DNA from 3 places in the Pseudomonas sp. o96-267 genome. Region 3 is predicted to be linked to each of the others. Evidence: predicted binding sites of a transcription regulator. Region 3 holds the regulator's gene; each other region holds the start of a gene.
What was found. Region 3 encodes sigma-54, which starts transcription at its own class of promoters, with help from an activator protein. Its sites were predicted from a motif close to ANTGGCATNNANNTTGCTNT; they were not measured.

Region 1 (5,915 bases), on a different contig from region 3:
TGTGTCAACTTCCTATAACTGGTCGACCTCCGTGAGCCTGTATGACACGCAGGGTAACGCCCATACCATGACGCAATACTTCGTCAAGGATGCGAGCAACCAGTGGAGCATGTACGTGCTGGTGGATGGGCGTAACCCGGGCGATCCGACCAGTACGGACCCGTACCAGGCCACGTTGCCGTTCACCACCGCAGGCGCACTGGATACGGACAATATTGTATTTGGTGATTTTGGTGATAATGGCGATGGCACGCTGAGCCTGGCCAACTGGATTCCAGCGACAATCACCGATGCTACGACCGATCCGGTCACCTGGGGCTCCAATGGCGCTGCTGCCAGCGCTACCGGCGTTACCCTGGATCTGCGCAAGGCAAGCCAGACCAACACCAACTTCGCAGTGAACAGCTTGGCGCAGGATGGCTACACCACCGGGCAATTGTCGGGTTTGTCCTTCGATGAAACCGGGCAATTGTTTGCCACTTACACCAATGGCAAGTCCGAGGTGATCGGGCAGGTGGCCCTGGCGACCTTTGCCAACATGCAAGGCCTCACCCCGGTTGGTGGCACGGCCTGGAGGCAGTCGCTGGCCTCTGGTGAGCCGGTGATCGGGACGCCGACTTCCGGTACGCTCGGTTCGATTGCGGCGGGGGCGCTGGAAGACTCCAACGTCGATCTGACAGGGCAGCTCGTCGACCTGATCGTGGCGCAGCGCAACTACCAGGCCAACGCCAAGACCATCGAGACCGAGAACGCGATCGCGCAGACGATCATCAATATCCGTTGATGATTTCGGCGGCAGATTCTTGCCGTCTCCATTGTTGAAGCCTCTCCTTGCGAGAGGCTTTTTTCTTTTAAAAACAGTAGCTTAATATTTATTTTTGGTTGTGGCACGTACCTTGCTAAAAACCATGTGATTGTGGTTTTTCAGGCGGAGGTCGAGATGGACAAGTTGCTGTATGTGGCGATGACGGGTGCCAGCCAGAACGCCCTGGCACAGAAGGCTCATGCCAACAACCTGGCGAATATCTCTACCAGCGGATTTCGCGCCGACCTTGAGCAGGCGCGTGCCATGCCGGTTTTCGGCGACAGTTATCCGGCGCGCGTGTATGCGATGTCCGAGCGCCCCGGCACCGACTTTACGCCAGGTGCCTTGCAGGAAACCGGGCGTGATATGGACGTCTCCATCGAGGGAGACGGCTGGATCGCCGTGCAGGCCCCCGATGGCAACGAGGCGTATGTGCGCACCGCCAGCTTGACTGTCGATGCGCTGGGCGTGTTGCGCACCGGCAATGGTTTGCCGGTCATGGGCAATGCCGGGCCGATTGCGGTACCGCCTGAGCAGAAGGTGGAAATCGGCCAGGACGGCACCATCAGTATCCGCGCCCTCGGTGAGGCCCCAAACGTATTGGCCGAAGTCGACCGGATCAAGTTGGTCAACCCCGATACCGCGCAAATCCGCAAGGAAACCGATGGCTTGATCCACTCGCGCACAGGCCAGCCATTTGAAGCAGATGCCAATGTACGCCTCAATTCTGGGTTCCTCGAAAGCAGTAACGTCAGCGCGGTCGCCGAGATGACCTCCATGCTGGCGCTTTCCCGGCAGTTTGAATTGCACGTGAAAATGATGAACACGGCCAAGGAAGGATCAGAGTCCATGGCCCGGATCATGCAAGTCAGCTAATGAGTTCCGCCCGGCGAGGGCGAGGAGATAGACATGCTTCCAGCATTATGGGTCAGTAAGACCGGCCTCTCCGCACAGGATATGAACCTGTCGGTGATTTCCAACAACCTGGCGAACGTATCGACCACCGGCTTCAAGCGTGATCGTGCCGAGTTTCAGGATCTTCTCTACCAAATTCGCCGTCAGCCAGGTGGCCAGACGACTCAGGACAGCGAGTTGCCATCGGGTCTGCAATTGGGCACCGGGGTAAGGATCGTCGGCACGCAGAAAAACTTCACCTCTGGCAGTCTGCAGACCACCGATCAGCCGTTGGATATGGCCGTCAACGGCCGTGGCTTCTTTCAGGTGCTGCTGCCTGATGGCACCGTATCCTATTCGCGCGACGGTACTTTTCACCTTAACTCCGATGGGCAGGTCGTGACCTCCAACGGTTTTGCCCTGGAGCCTGCCATCGTCGTACCCGCCGAGACCCAGACGTTCACCGTCGGTGAGGATGGAACGGTTTCGGTGACCACTGCCAATAATCCGGCGGTTCAGGTCATCGGCAATCTGCAGACGGCCGACTTCATCAACCCGGCTGGGTTGCAGGCCATCGGTAACAACCTGTTCCTGGAAACTGCAGCCAGCGGGGCGCCCCAAGTGGGTACGCCGGGCCTCAATGGCTTGGGCACCGTGCTGCAGAACACCCTGGAGAACTCCAACGTCAGCGTGGTTGAGGAGATGGTCAATATGATCACCACCCAGCGTGCTTATGAGATGAACTCCAAAGTGATTTCCACGGCTGACTCGATGCTGCAGTTCGTCAATCAGAATCTCTGATGCTGATTGAGCTGGGTGCAGCATGAGCGTCTGTGATGTGAGGTATGCAATGAAAGGTCTTTATATTCTTTTGCCGTTCTGCGTGTCGTTGTTTGGCTGCATGGCGCCAACGCCCAAAGCCGACGACCCCTATTACGCGCCGGTGCTACCACGCACGCCATTGCCGGCGAGCGCGACCAATGGTGCGATCTATCAGGCCGGCTTCGAGACCAATCTGTACGATGATCGCAAGGCGTTTCGCGTCGGTGACATCATTACCATCACGTTGGAAGAGCGTACCCAGGCGAGCAAGGCGGCCAGTTCCGATATCAGCAAGGACAGCTCGGCCAATATCGGCCTGACCTCGCTGTTCGGCGGTGCGGTATCGGCGACCAATCCGCTGACGCGCAACCCCATGACGCTGAGCTCCGAGTTCAGCGGCACTCGCAGCAATCAGGGTGACTCCTCCGCAGCGCAGAGCAACAGCCTCAGTGGTTCGGTGACGGTGACGGTGGCGGAAGTGCTGCCCAACGGTGTGCTGGTGGTGCGTGGCGAGAAGTGGCTGACGCTCAATACCGGCGATGAAATGGTACGTATCTCCGGGCTGGTCCGCGCCGACGATATCTCCAGCAGCAATACCGTATCCTCGACCCGTATCGCCGATGCCCGGCTGACCTATTCTGGTACCGGTTCGTTTGCCGATGCCAGCCAGCCAGGTTGGTTGAGTCGTTTCTTCCTGAGCCCGATGTGGCCGTTCTGAGGGGTATGAATATGAAATGGCCCCTGACCTTTGTGGCTGCGAACTCTGCTCGCCAAGCCTTTACCGATGCCCGGATTCGCGAGCCGAAGAAGGGCTGCGTGCGTGAAGCGCAGAGCACGTCCTGCCGCCGGCAGTTCGCGGTTGCTCATCGTGGTTACCGTCACCGTGGCGCCAACGACTGGTTGCTGCTGGTCATCATGCTCGCGTGCATGCTGCTGAGCCTGCCGACGCAGGCCGAGCGCCTCAAGGATCTGGCATCCATTCAGGGCGTGCGCAGTAACCAGCTGATCGGTTACGGCCTGGTCGTGGGCCTCAACGGTACGGGCGACCAGACCACCCAGACACCGTTCACCGTCCAGACCTTCAATAACATGCTGGCGCAGTTCGGCATTAAGGTGCCGGCAGGTGGCAACGTGCAGCTCAAGAACATCGCGGCTGTATCCGTGCATGCTGATCTGCCTGCATTCGCCAAGCCCGGGCAAACCATCGATATCACCATTTCATCCATCGGTAATGCCAAGAGTCTGCGCGGTGGCAGCTTGCTGATGACGCCACTCAAGGGTATCGATGGCAACGTTTACGCTATCGCTCAGGGCAACCTGGTCGTGGGTGGCTTCGATGCCAGTGGTGCCGATGGTTCGCGTATCACCGTCAACGTACCTTCTGCCGGCCGTATTCCTGGTGGTGCTACGGTGGAACGCCCGGTGCCGAGCGGTTTCGATCAGGGCAACTACCTGACCCTGAACCTCAATCGCCCCGACTTCACCACTGCCAAGAACATCGTCGACCAGATCAACGATCTGCTCGGCCCTGGCGTCGCCCAGGCCATCGATGGTGGTTCGATTCGCGTCAGCGCGCCGCTCGACCCTAACCAGCGTGTCGACTATCTGTCGATTCTGGAAAACCTGCAGGTCGAGGCGGGTAAGGCTGTGGCTAAGGTCATCATCAATTCGCGCACTGGCACCATCGTCATTGGCCAGGACGTCAAGGTGCAGCCGGCAGCCGTGACCCATGGCAGCCTGACCGTGACCATCACCGAAGACCCCATCGTCAGTCAGCCAGACGCCCTTTCCGGTGGGCAGACGGCCGTAGTGCCTCGCTCGCGCGTGGGGGCGGAAGAGGAGGCCAAACCGATGTTCAAGTTCGGCCCCGGCACCAGCCTTGATGAAATCGTGCGTGCGGTAAACCAGGTGGGCGCAGCGCCTTCCGACCTGATGGCCATTCTGGAGGCGCTCAAGCAGGCAGGCGCGCTCCAGGCTGACCTGATCGTTATTTGAGGTGGCCCTATGAATACCTTGCTCGGTGGTACACGTACGGTCAGCGACTCTGGGGCTTATACCGATCTCAATCGCCTGGCCGGCATGAAAAATGGCGAACAGCGCGACAGCGAGGGTAACGTTCGGCGTGTCGCTCAGGAGTTCGAGGCGCTGTTCATCAACCAGATCTTCAAGTCGATGCGTTCGGCCAACGAGGCGGTTGCCAAGGACAGTCTGTTCGACAGTGATACCACGCGCCACTATCAGGAAATGCACGATCAGCAATTGTCCATCAGCCTGTCACGCGAGGGTGGGGGCATTGGCTTGGCCGATGTTCTGGTACGGCAAATGAGCCGTCTGCGTGGTGAGCCTGCGCGCAGCAGCCCCTTTGGTACTGTCGTGCAGCAGGGTGAGTCGGGCGCAGACAAGGCGAGCAGCAAGAATGCAGACGAGGCGCCTGTGTCGCAGGCTGCGCTGCTCAACCGCCGGCGCCTGTCGCTGCCGTCACGCCTGGAAGATCGTCTGCTGGCAGGCATCGTCTCCAGCAGCGAGGGTCAGCTCAATAACGGTGCTGACTGGGTGGCGAAAAAGGACAGCAGCGAGAAGGCGCTCGCCGAACCCCAGAAGACGACGCCACGTAGCGTGGCTCAGCCACCACTGGCCAAGGGCAAGGCGGCATTCGCTTCGGCGCAGGACTTCGTGCAGACCATGCTGCCACTGGCTCAGGAGGCGGCCGATCGTATCGGCGTCGAGCCGCACTACCTGGTAGCGCAGGCGGCGCTGGAAACCGGCTGGGGCAAGTCGATCCTGCGGCGCAGTGACGGCGACAGCAGCTTCAACCTGTTTGGCATCAAGACCCATGGGCAGTGGCAGGGCGAGGCCGCGCGCGCCGTGACCAGCGAATACCGTGAAGGCCAAATGGTGCGCGAAACCGCCAGTTTCCGGGCGTATGACTCGTACAAGCAGAGCTTCCACGACCTGGTGGATTTCCTGCAGAGCAACCCGCGTTATCAAAATGCGCTGTCCAAAACGGATAACTCGGAGACGTTCGTGCGCGAACTGCAGGCAGCCGGTTATGCCACCGACCCGCAGTACGCCCGCAAGATCAATCAAATCGCACGCAAGATCGATGCAACCTACCAGACCATCGCCCGCAGCGATGTGGCAACAACACGGACGCTTTGAGGTGATTCATGGCTGATCTTCTCTCGATTGGCGTTTCCGGCCTGCGTGTCAGCCAGACCGCGCTGTCCGTGACCGGTAACAACATCACCAATACCGATACCGCCGGCTACACCCGCCAGCAGGTGACCCAGGTTTCCAATGCCTCGCAGAAACTGGGGGCGACCTATCTTGGCAGTGGCGCCTCGATTACCGACGTGCGGCGTATCTACAGCGATTTCCTGACGACGCAGGTGCG
Region 2 (5,915 bases), on a different contig from region 3:
TCTCGACGGATGTCTTGAGCACCTTGGGCGGCTGAGGACCGCTCTCGTCGTTGAACGCGCTGGACACAGGACGGAACTCTCCGGTTCATGAGCTATAACGGCACTAGCATACTGGCAGAGTGCCTGCATGTCCCTGTGCTTTTTGTTGGGGGATGGCTCAGGCCTGGCTGAGCGGTCTTTGCTGCGCGATTCTAGCGGCACCGCCGCGGCTGTCATAGAGGCCGGGTGTCTCTGCGCCGCGCAGAATACCAAGGACGCTGCCGACCGAGGCCTGGTTGGCGCGAATCAAACGCCCATTGCGTAGATTGGCCTCCTGGCAGCGCTGCAGGAGAGCGGACAGCTCCTCACTGCGTACCAGCAACTGATCACCTACGGAGGACTTGCTCGCCAGCGCAGTGAGCCCTTCGCGATCTGCACTCAGACCGGCGTTTTGCAGCAGACGGCTGCGCTCGTTGCCGTGCTGTTGAAGCAGGGCAAGCAGAGGTTGTTTTTCACTGAGCAGGCTGTCGAGGCGCGGCAGGTCGCGTTCGGTGAGGGCCTGGAATTCGCTATCGATCAGCTCAAGCAATTGCTCGGCGGTGCCGATATCGTTGGTGAAGAGGTCAAGCAAGGCTGTGTCGTTCATGGCGGGCTCTTGGGGGTCGGGCGTCCAACACCCCCAGCGCAGCCCTGAGACTAGCGCTGGGATTCGAAGTCGAGCAGTTTCTGGGCGACGCGTTTGCTGTCGACCTGATAGCTGCCATCAGCAATGGCCTGTTTCAGCTGGGCCACACGCTCCTTGTTGACGATGGGCTGATCACGCAGCTTCTCGCCGATTGTTTGCAACTGCTGTGCCTCACGGCTCAGTTGTACCGATTCACCGCTCTTGGTGTTGGTCTGTTCATCAGTACCGGTGACAGGCGCTTTGTTCGGCTGTGCCGACTCATTGCGATTGCCAGCCTGAGTCGCGCCGGTACGTCCCGCATTGGCGGGCGTATTGGCATTGTTCAGCCGGTTGAAGTCGATGACCATGATGCAGAACCTCGGACGATATGGTGGACGCTTGCCATGCTTCTCGGCTGCTGCCGGGAAAACTTTAGGATTAATTTCATCGCGTCGTTTAACAGTGTAGGGAATCGCCACGTCTTTGCGCTACAAGAAACATGCCTACATGGGTACTTCCACTTGCCCAGGCCCGACAACGCGGGCTCGAACGACTCGCTGCGAGCGTAGGTTACGCACGTTGATCTGCTCGCCCGGGGCCCCGTCGGTCAGGGCTTCGCCGGGCATGCGTACGTTGACCGTGGAGCCACGAGCGCTGATCACCACCTGGTCGCCGCGCCGAATGACCTCGGCTATTTGCAGATGAGTCGAAAGAAGAATCTGGTCACTACCGAGCTGGCGCGTCAATTTTTTGCCGATCGCCTGATTCAGGTCGGTGAGAAAGTTCTGACCCAATTGACCGACATCGCGTTCAACCAGGCTCAAATCCGTAGCTTTGACTACGCTCATGCGCTTGAGCGGGCGAGTCAGTACGACAATGGGGCGATACAAGCGCACTTCAGCGGGCACGAATACTGTCCACGGAGCGCTGCCGTCACAGCGCACGCGCGTAGTGACACGGCCCAGCGGCTGCGCCGGGCTTTCCAGCGTGGTGGTCAGCGGCTGATCGCACAGAGGCAGGCGTAACCGTGGGTCGAGACGGTTGACGCGAATCTCATGGCGGCCCTGAATTTCGCTACGCTGTAGATATTCAGTGGTCGCCTGCTCAAGAAAGGCCTCGGTGGCGCCGATAAGTTGTTCAGTGCTGGTGAAGGTGGCAGCCGCCGTAGCGCTGTAGCCGAGTGTCGGCAAAGCGAGTAAAACGGGCAAAGGGGCAAGGCACTTTGCTAGTAGCTGACGGAATGATGACGTTCTCTGCTTCATAAGCAATGCAAAGCAAGCCCCGTGCCGCCTGCTAGGCTCAACGGGGTAGGCGTTACTGGATAAGAAGGAGTCCGGGCATGGCCGGGTTGATGGATTCGGTTAACCAGCGCACTCAGTTGGTGGGACAGAACCGCTTGGAGTTGTTGCTGTTTCGCCTGGAAGGCCCACAGCTTTACGGTATCAACGTATTCAAGGTGAAAGAGGTGCTGCAATGCCCGAAACTCACCATCATGCCCAAATCAAGTCCGGTGGTGCGGGGGGTGGCCAACATTCGCGGGGGCACCATCCCGATTCTCGATCTTTCCATCGCTACCGGCCGTGCCGCGCTGGAAGATCTGAAGACCAGCTTCGTGATCATCACCGAGTACAACACCAAGGTTCAGGGTTTTCTGGTGCGCTCGGTCGAACGTATCGTCAACATGAACTGGGAGGAGATCCATCCGCCACCCAAGGGCACCGGACGCGATCACTACCTGACAGCAGTCACGCGGCTCGACCAGCAGTTGGTCGAGATCATCGATGTCGAGAAAATTCTTGCCGAAGTCGCGCCGACCTCGGAAGTGATCTCCGCTGGCGTCATCGATGATCAGGTGCAGAGTCAGGCGGTGACCAAGCATGTGCTGATCGTCGATGACTCCTCGGTGGCGCGCAAACAGGTTTTGCGCTGCCTGCAGACCGTTGGCGTCGAGGTGACGGCGCTGAACGATGGCCGCGAGGCACTCAATTACCTCAAGAAAATGGCCGACGAGGGGCATAATCCCGACAAGGAACTGCTGATGCTGATTTCCGACATCGAGATGCCCGAGATGGACGGATATACGCTGACCACGGAGATTCGTAGCGATCCGCGCATGCAGAAGCTGCATATCCTCCTGCATACTTCGCTTTCCGGTGTGTTCAACCAGGCGATGGTGAAGAAGGTCGGCGCTGACGACTTCCTCGCCAAGTTCAAGCCAGATGATCTGGCGGCGCGGGTGGTCGATCGCATTCGTGTATCGGATGGGTGCTGAAGGATGACCTTCGGCGAACGTTATGGTTGCAGAGGCGGCACTAGTGTCTTCAGGTAATTTGGATTTCGAGCAGTTCCGGACTTTCCTGGAAAAGGCCTGCGGTATTCTGCTTGGCAGCAACAAGCAGTACCTGGTCTCCAGCCGTCTGAACAAGTTGATGGAACAGAACGGCATCAAGACCCTGGGCGAGCTGGTGCAGCGCATGCAGAGCCAGCCGCGAGGCGGGTTGCGCGAGCAGGTGGTGGATGCCATGACCACCAATGAGACCCTGTGGTTTCGCGACACCTATCCCTTCGAGGTGCTCAAGAGCCGTGTACTGCCGGAGTTGATCAAGGCCTACCCGGGGCAGCGCCTGCGTATCTGGTCGGCCGCCTGCTCGTCCGGGCAGGAGCCATACTCGCTGTCGATGGCCATCGATGAGTTCGAGCGTACCAACCTCGGTCAGCTCAAGGCAGGTGTGCAGATCGTCGCCACCGATCTTTCGCCTTCGATGCTGGCCAACTGCAAGTCCGGTGAATACGACAGCCTGGCCATGGGGCGCGGGCTTTCGCAGGAGCGACTGCAGCGCTACTTCGACCCCAAGGGGCCAGGGCGTTGGCAGGTCAAGGCGCCTATCAAGAGCCGTGTCGAGTTTCGCCCACTGAACTTGCTGGATAGCTACGCGGCATTGGGCAAGTTCGACATCGTCTTCTGCCGCAACGTGCTGATCTACTTCTCGGCCGAGGTGAAGAAGGACATCCTCACGCGCATCCATGCCACCCTCAAGCCGGGTGGCTATCTGTTCCTTGGCGCCTCCGAAGCGCTCAATGGCCTGCCGGACAAGTACCAGATGGTGCAGTGCAGCCCGGGGATCATCTACAAGGCCAAATAGGCGCAAGGCATGTTTGGTATCAGCAGCGGGAGGCCTTTGGCCTAATGCCAGTCAGTTAAGCCGTTGCACTCGATCTTTGTAGGAGCCGGCTTGCCGGCGATCCGCCATAAAAAGCATCGCCAGCAAGCTGGCTCCTACGAAAAACGCCCCTCTACTGCAAGTAGGAGGGGGTGGTGACGAACTTATCTGATCAGCATTAGCCTTTGGCCTCCCGTTTGCGTTTCTGGACTCTGAAAACCATGGGCCCGATCGGATAGGTTTCGCCGTAGGCACCAGCGGTTTGGCCTGGTGCAGAAGAACCGATGCGCATCGCGCGCCCCAGGGTTCGGCGGGGCGGCAATCTGTCCGGTTGGCTTTGCCGCTTGCTTGCCAATAGGCGGTAAAGCCTTGCCGCTTTGCCGCTATTTCCCTGTTCGTCATGCTTTAAGCTATTGATTTTGTTGACTTAAATAAGTTGGCACAGCCTTTGCTGAATATCTCGCAACAGAGACTACATGGCCCAAGCGGCAAAGGTTCGGAACATGAGCATCAACTTCGGCAGAGCACTCGGTATTCACGAACAAGCCCTCGGCTTTCGTGCCCAACGCGCCGAGGTGCTGGCCAACAATATCGCCAACGCCGATACGCCGAACTACAAGGCTCGCGATCTGGATTTCGCCAGCGTACTGGCCGAACAGAGCAGCCGCATGCAGCGTGGCGGCGTTTCTCTGAGCCGCACCGATAGCCGCCACATCCCAGCCGAGGGCGTGAAGACCGGCGAAGCCGAGCTGCCGTATCGCACGCCGTTCCACGCGTCGCTGGATCAAAACACCGTCGACCTGCAGATCGAGCAGTCGAACTACGCCGAGAACGCGGTGCAGTTCCAGGCCAGCTTTACCTTTCTCAACAGCAAATTCAAAGGGCTGACTGCAGCCCTGCGCGGCGAATAAGGAGTCAGGCCATGTCCCTTGCCAGTGTTTTCAATATCGCCGGAACCGGCATGAGTGCCCAGAGCACGCGTCTCAATACCATTTCCAGCAACATCGCCAACGCCGAGACCGTTTCCTCGAGCATCGATCAGACCTACCGCGCCCGTCATCCGGTGTTCGCCACCGTGTTCCAGCAGTCGCAGAACAGTGGTAGTGGTTCGCTGTTCGCCGAGCAGGACGAGGCGGGGAGTGGGGTGCAGGTGCTCGGCATCGTCGAGGATCAGAGCAATCTGGACATGCGCTACGAGCCCAGTCATCCGGCAGCGAATGCGGATGGCTACGTGTTCTATCCGAACGTCAATGTGGTCGAGGAAATGGCGGACATGATTTCGGCCAGTCGAGCCTTTCAAACCAATGCGGAAATGATGAATACCGCCAAGACCATGCTGCAGAAGGTTCTGACCCTGGGTCAGTAAGGACATAGCCATGAGCACCACAGAGACTGTTTCCAGCAGCGTGCTGTCGACTTACTCCGGCACCTCGACCAGCAGCACCAACGAATCCAGTTACTCCAGCCTGGGCAAGGATGACTTTCTGATGCTGCTGGTAACGCAGATGAACAACCAGAACCCGCTGGATCCGCAGGACAACAGTGAGTTCGTGGCTCAGCTCGCCCAGTTCAGCAGCCTGGAAAGCCTCACCAACATGTCGAGTTCGATGGACTCGTTGCTGAGTTCCTATCAGTCCTCGCAAGCGCTCCAGGCGTCCTCCTTGGTGGGGCGCAGCGTGACGGTATCGGCCAGTAGTACCTATGTCGATGGCGCCGCCGGCATGACGGGTAGCGTCGTGCTCCCGTCCGCAGCCGATGGTATTTCGGTCGGTGTCTATGACTCGGCAGGCAGTTTGGTCAAGACCATTGCGCTCGACAGCCAGACCAAAGGCGGCAACGTCAGCTTCACCTGGGATGGCACTAACGCCAGCGGAGTGGCGCAGCCGTCCGGCACCTACACCTTCAAGGCGTCGGCCTCGCTGGATGGCAAATCCACGGCCCTTGAGACCTACCTGCCGGCAGCGGTCAGCAGTGTGACGCTGGGTTCTGGAACAAGTGACATGACGCTCAATCTGGCCGGTGTAGGCAGTATTGCGTTGTCCAAAGTAATCAATATCGGCCAGTAAGCGATCGATGTAAGGGAGACGCGAGCATGACATTCAATACAGCAT
Region 3 (5,915 bases):
GTCACCGGTGATTATTCCCGCGGTGCGGCAGGCTTCTGGGTGGAGAACGGCGAGATCCAGTTCCCGGTACAGGAAGTCACCATCGCCGGTAATCTGCGCGACATGTTCCGTCAGGTCGTTGCCGTCGGTCGTGACCTCGAGCGTCGCGGCAATATCTCCACCGGCTCGGTGCTGATCGAGAAAATGACCGTCGCCGGCAGTTGAGTCGGCAGAAACGACAAGGCCACCTGCGGGTGGCCTTGTCGTTTTTATCAGGAGGAGTTACTCGCCTTCGTCGAAGTAGTTGTCGATCAGCGCGACCAGAGCGTCCAGGGCTGGTTCGTCCTGCTCGCCCTCGGTGTACAGATGCACCGGGGTGCCCTTGCCGGCTGCCAGCATCATCACCGCCATGATGCTCTTGCCGTCTACCAGACTGTCGGCGCTGCGGCCGATGCGTACCTGGCAGGGGTAGGTGCTCGCCACGCCGACGAACTTCGCTGCGGCGCGGGCATGCAGGCCAAGTTTGTTGATGATGGTGATTTCACGTGCTGGCATCGCGGCAGGATTCCTTAGCTGAGGTCGCGGTGACGCACCTGGACGTTCTTCAGCGAGTCTTTGAGTGCCTGGCTCAGGCGGTTGGCCAGGTACACCGAACGGTGGTGGCCACCGGTGCAGCCAATGGCGATGGTGACATAGGCGCGGTTGCTGGCGGCGAAGCGTGGTAGCCATTTTTCCAGGTAGGCGAGGATGTCTTGATACATCTCTTCGACCTCCGGTTGCGCGGCTAAATAGTCGATCACCGGTTGATCCAGCCCGGAATGGTCGCGCAGCTCCGGTTTCCAGTAAGGATTGGGCAAGCAGCGCGCATCGAACACCAAATCAGCGTCCACTGGCATGCCACGTTTGAAACCGAAGGATTCGACGAGAAAGGCAGTGCCGGTCTGTGTCTGGCCCAGCAGGCGCAGCTTGAGGGTGTCACGCAACTGATAGAGATTTAGCCGGGTGGTATCGATCTTCAGGTCGGCACGATCGGTGATCGGTGCCAGCAGCAGGCTTTCGTACGCAATGGCCTCGGCCAGCGAGCGGTTGTCGTTGGTCAGCGGGTGGCGCCTGCGGGTTTCGGAAAACCGCTTGAGCAGGGTTTCGTCTTCGGCATCGAGATAGAGCACATCGCAGCGGATGTTGCGTTTGCGCACTTCATCGAGCAGCTCCGGGAAGCGCTTGAGCTGGCTCAGCAGGTTGCGCGCATCGATAGAGACGGCCACCTGCGGCAGCAGCATGTCGCTATGCGGCAGGAAGCGCTCGGCAAGATCCGGCAGCAGACCGGCTGGCAGGTTATCGATGCAGTAGAAGCCGTTGTCCTCAAGTACATCGAGGGCGGTGCTCTTGCCCGAGCCCGAGCGACCGCTGACGATGATCAGGCGCATGTTTATTAACCGTTCTGAATGTCCACGACGACCTGAAAGAGATCTTCGCCGCTGTTGGCCCGGCGCAGACGTTCACGTACATCCTGGCGATCGAGCATGCTGGCAATCTGGCGCAGCAGTTCGAGGTGCGCATCGGTTGCCGCCTCCGGCACCAGAAGTACGAACAGCAGATCGACCGGCACGCCGTCGATGGCGTCGAAGTCGACTGCCGTCTCCAGGTGCAGGACTGCACTGATCGGGGCACTGCAGCCAGCCAGGCGGCAGTGGGGAATGGCAATGCCGTTGCCGAAGCCGGTGGAGCCAAGCTTCTCGCGGGCGATGAGGCTTTCGAAGATGTCCTGGGCATCCAGGTCGGGCAGATCGCGTGCAACCAGATTGGCGATCTGTTCGAGCACACGTTTTTTGCTGCCGCCCGGCACGTTCACCAGGGAACGGCCGGGGGTCAGGATATTTTCAAGTCGGATCATGGATAGGGAATGTCAGCGGGCCGTGGCGCCTTGCAGGCGTTCGAGCTGCTTTTCCTTGTGCTTGATGAGTTGACGGTCGAGTTTATCGGCCAACAGGTCGATGGCAGCGTACATGTCCTGATGTTCGGCATTGGCGACGACTTCGCCGCCGGCGATGTGCAGGGTGGCTTCGATCTTCTGCTTGAGTTTTTCGACCTCCATGGTCACCTGTACGTTGGTGATCTTGTCGAAGTGGCGTTCCAGTCGGCCCAGTTTCTCGCCGATGTAGTCACGCAGGGCGTCGGTCACATCCAGCTGATGTCCACTGATGTTGACTTGCATACCGCTTTCTCCTTGTTGCCTTGTGTAAGAGACGGGTCCTATTCGACCCGTCGCCGGAACACTTTGGCCTGAAGACCTTGTGCCTTCAGTCGATCTGGCCTACATCAGTCGCTTGCGCTCACTGGAGGGCGCTATACCGAGGGACTCGCGATACTTGGCGACCGTCCGACGGGCGACTTGGATGCCTTGTGCCTCCAGTAAACCAGCGATCTTGCTGTCACTCAATGGCTTTTTCGCGTTTTCCGCAGCAACCAGTTTTTTGATGATGGCGCGGATCGCGGTGGACGAGCATTCGCCGCCTTCAGAGGTGCTGACGTGGCTGGAGAAGAAATATTTCAGCTCGTAAATACCGCGTGGCGTGTGCATGAATTTCTGCGTGGTCACGCGTGAGATCGTCGACTCATGCATGCCCACCGCCTCGGCGATGTCGTGCAGGACCAGAGGCTTCATCGCCTCGTCGCCGTAATCGAGAAAACCACGTTGGTGCTCGACGATCTGCGTGGCCACTTTCATCAGCGTTTCGTTGCGGCTCTGCAGGCTCTTGATGAACCAGCGTGCCTCCTGCAACTGGTTGCGCATGAAGGTGTTGTCGGCGCTGGAGTCGGCGCGTTTGACGAAGCCGGCATACTGCGGGTTGACCCTCAGTCGTGGCATGGCTTCCTGGTTCAGTTCCACCAGCCAGCGGTCGTTGTGCTTGCGCACGATCACGTCCGGTACGACGTATTCCGGCTCGCTGGACTCGATTTGCGAGCCCGGTCGCGGATTCAGGCGCTGGATCAGGTCGATGACCTGACGCAGCTCGTCTTCCTTGAGTTTGGTGCGGCGCATCAGCTGTGCGTAATCGCGGCTGCCGAGCAGTTCCAGGTAATCGCCGACCACGCGCTGGGTTTCGCTCAGCCAGGGGGTGTTAGCGGGCAACTGACGCAGTTGCAGGAGCAGGCATTCGCGCAGGTCACGGGCGCCGATACCTGCTGGTTCGAACTGCTGGATGCGGTGCAGCACCACTTCCACTTCATCCAGTTCGACATCCAGTTCGGGGTCGAAGGATTCGGTCACTTCCTCGAGGTTTTCTTCGAGGTAGCCGTCGTTGTTGATGCAGTCGATCAGGGTGGCCGCGATCAGGCGATCCTTGTCCGACATGGGCGCCAGGTTCAGTTGCCAGAGCAGGTGGCTGTGCAGACTTTCGCCGCTGGAGGTGCGAGTGGTGAAGTCCCACTCGTCATCATCGTTGCTGGGCAGGCTGCTGGCGCTGGTCTGGTAGATGTCTTCCCAGGCGGTGTCGACTGGCAGCTCGTTGGGAATGCGCTCGCCCCAGTCACCTTCTTCCAGGTTATCCACCGTCGGGGTGGTTTCCTGGTAGCTCTCTTCCTTGTTCGGGGTCGGAGTGGCGCTTTCGGCGCCATCAGCCATTGGATCGCTGTTGTCGAAGTCGTCGCCTTCTTCCTGGCGCTCGAGCATGGGATTGGACTCCAGCGCCTCCTGGATTTCCTGTTGCAGGTCCAGGGTAGACAGTTGGAGGAGGCGGATAGCCTGTTGCAGCTGCGGGGTCATCGTCAGCTGCTGGCCCATCTTGAGGACTAGCGATGGTTTCATTGCAGACCTTAATTTACTGGCGAGTTACGCCTTCCACATCAGGGCGCCGAAGCGCCGCCAGGAAGCAAATTATATGCCTGAATTTCTCGTTTTTGCCTAGGGGTTGCAATATTTCTGTAGCGAAATAGCCGGCGACCTACAGGCGGAACTCGTGGCCCAGGTATACCTCTTTCACCGTCTGGTTGGCGAGGATGGTCTCGGCGTCACCTTCGGCGATCAGTTGCCCATCGTTGACGATGTAGGCGGTTTCGCAGATATCCAGGGTTTCGCGCACGTTGTGATCGGTGATCAGAATGCCGATGCCCTTGGTCTTGAGGTGATGGATGATCTGCTTGATGTCGCCAACCGAAATCGGGTCGACACCGGCAAAGGGTTCGTCGAGCAGAATGAACTTGGGGTTGGTCGCCAAGGCTCTGGCAATCTCTACGCGGCGTCGCTCACCGCCGGACAGGCTCATGCCGAGGCTGTCGGCGATATGGTGGATATGGAATTCCTGCAGCAGGTTTTCCAGCTCCGCCTGGCGTCCGGCGCGGTCCAGGTCCTTGCGCGTTTCGAGAATGGCCATGATGTTGTCGGCCACCGACAGTTTGCGGAAGATCGACGCTTCCTGCGGCAGGTAGCCGATGCCCGCGCGAGCACGGCCATGCATGGGCTGATGACTGACGTCGAGGTCGTCGATCAGCACGCGGCCTTGGTCGGCGCGCACCAGGCCGACAATCATGTAGAAGCAGGTGGTCTTGCCGGCACCATTGGGGCCGAGCAGGCCAACGATCTGACCGCTTTCGATGCTCAGGCTGACGTCACGCACGACCTGGCGGCTCTTGTAACTTTTCGCCAGGTGTTGGGCTTTGAGAATGGCCATTACTGCTGCTGATCCGCGGGTTTGTTCTTCGGTTGGATGACCATGTCGATACGCGGGCGCGGTGTGCTGACGTTGCCGCCTGTAGCGCGGCCGGCGTTTACGATCTGGCGGCGGGTGTCGTAGACGATCTTCTCGCCTTCGAAGGTATTGCCTTCCTGAATCACCTTGGCCTGGTCGATCAGTACGATGCGCTCATTGCTGGCGAAGTACTGGATGGTCTTGCCGTAGGCCTTGACGATGTCCTTGTCCACAGCCGGCTTCTGCTCGTAGTAGGCCAGGTTGCCGACCGATGTGAAGACGTCGATGTCGCCACTGGCGGTCTGGGTGATGGTGACGGTGTCGCCCGTGATCTTCAGGGTGCCCTGAGTGATGATCACATCGCCGCGGTAGACGGCTACACCTTGTCGGTCATCCAGTTCTGCGCTGTCGGCCTGGATGCGAATCGGTTGATCGCGATCCGATGGCAGTGCCCAGGCAGCCGCGCTTCCCAATGCGGCGCCGAGGCTGAGAATCAGGGGGAGGGTATTAACGAACCTCATGCTGGCCTCTTACGTTGGACTGCAGGAGCATCCTGCCGTCATTCAAGTACGCTTTCATTCCTTGTGCCGTGGTTACCCCGTTGGCCGCGACGATTCTAACGGCTTGCTCGGTCTGCGCATATTCCTTGTCAGGAATAACGGTCATGCGGCTGCTGGTGATGATGGTTGGACGGTTCTTGGCGTCGGTGCGGGCGATGCGCACGTCGTCGATCAGTTCTACCTCGACGCCGCCGGGCGAGACTTCGGCACGCTGACTGGTGACTTCCCAGGGCAACTCGGTGCCGCGATATAGCTTCAGCTTGGGGGTATCGACCAGGGTGATATCGGTGCTTTTGATGTGTTCGAGCTTGTCCGCGGTCATGCGGTAGTGCAGTTTGCCGTCATCCTGGAACTGCACGGTACGCGCGCCTACCGCATAGAAGTCGACGACGCTGTCATCGCTGGCCTGCTGGGTCAGGCGCGCGCTGTCCGGGGCAAGGTTCCAGTAACCGAGTGCGGCCACGACGACTGCAATCAGAGCAAAGATCAGGGTATTGAGGATTTTACGCGGCATGCTGTTCTCTACAGGTAGGCGGCATGGGCCGCATCCAGTGTGCCTTGGGCACGCATGATCAGTTCGCAGAATTCCCGCGCCGCACCATCACCGCCGCGCGCCTGGGTTACGCCGTGGGCATGCTGGCGGACGAAGCTGTCGGCGCTGGCCACGGCCATGCCCAATCCGACACGG

Region 1: the regulator sigma-54 is predicted to act here: its motif matches at 884-903, upstream of EGJ86_RS05090 (flagellar basal body rod protein FlgF).
Region 2: the regulator sigma-54 is predicted to act here: its motif matches at 4,240-4,259, upstream of flgB (flagellar basal body rod protein FlgB).

The regions. Positions count from the first base shown of each region.
Region 1 covers NZ_RHQP01000005.1:141,690-147,604, reverse strand. The annotation lists gene flgE (flagellar hook protein FlgE) at 1-784, shown strand, start outside; gene EGJ86_RS05090 (flagellar basal body rod protein FlgF) at 941-1,681, shown strand; gene flgG (flagellar basal-body rod protein FlgG) at 1,715-2,500, shown strand; gene flgH (flagellar basal body L-ring protein FlgH) at 2,550-3,239, shown strand; gene EGJ86_RS05075 (flagellar basal body P-ring protein FlgI) at 3,437-4,516, shown strand; gene flgJ (flagellar assembly peptidoglycan hydrolase FlgJ) at 4,526-5,680, shown strand; gene flgK (flagellar hook-associated protein FlgK) at 5,689-5,915, shown strand, end outside.
Region 2 covers NZ_RHQP01000005.1:148,116-154,030, reverse strand. The annotation lists gene EGJ86_RS05140 (flagellar brake protein) at 1-67, opposite strand, end outside; gene EGJ86_RS05135 (flagella synthesis protein FlgN) at 158-625, opposite strand; gene flgM (flagellar biosynthesis anti-sigma factor FlgM) at 676-1,011, opposite strand; gene flgA (flagellar basal body P-ring formation chaperone FlgA) at 1,147-1,905, opposite strand; gene EGJ86_RS05120 (chemotaxis protein CheV) at 1,983-2,915, shown strand; gene cheR (protein-glutamate O-methyltransferase CheR) at 2,959-3,786, shown strand; gene flgB (flagellar basal body rod protein FlgB) at 4,308-4,715, shown strand; gene flgC (flagellar basal body rod protein FlgC) at 4,727-5,170, shown strand; gene EGJ86_RS05100 (flagellar hook assembly protein FlgD) at 5,181-5,870, shown strand; gene flgE (flagellar hook protein FlgE) at 5,897-5,915, shown strand, end outside.
Region 3 covers NZ_RHQP01000002.1:74,199-80,113, reverse strand. The annotation lists gene pmbA (metalloprotease PmbA) at 1-204, shown strand, start outside; gene EGJ86_RS01825 (HPr family phosphocarrier protein) at 262-534, opposite strand; gene rapZ (RNase adapter RapZ) at 549-1,406, opposite strand; gene ptsN (PTS IIA-like nitrogen regulatory protein PtsN) at 1,412-1,873, opposite strand; gene hpf (ribosome hibernation-promoting factor, HPF/YfiA family) at 1,886-2,194, opposite strand; gene EGJ86_RS01805 (RNA polymerase factor sigma-54) at 2,294-3,787, opposite strand; gene lptB (LPS export ABC transporter ATP-binding protein) at 3,924-4,649, opposite strand; gene lptA (lipopolysaccharide transport periplasmic protein LptA) at 4,649-5,188, opposite strand; gene lptC (LPS export ABC transporter periplasmic protein LptC) at 5,175-5,741, opposite strand; gene EGJ86_RS01785 (HAD family hydrolase) at 5,750-5,915, opposite strand, start outside.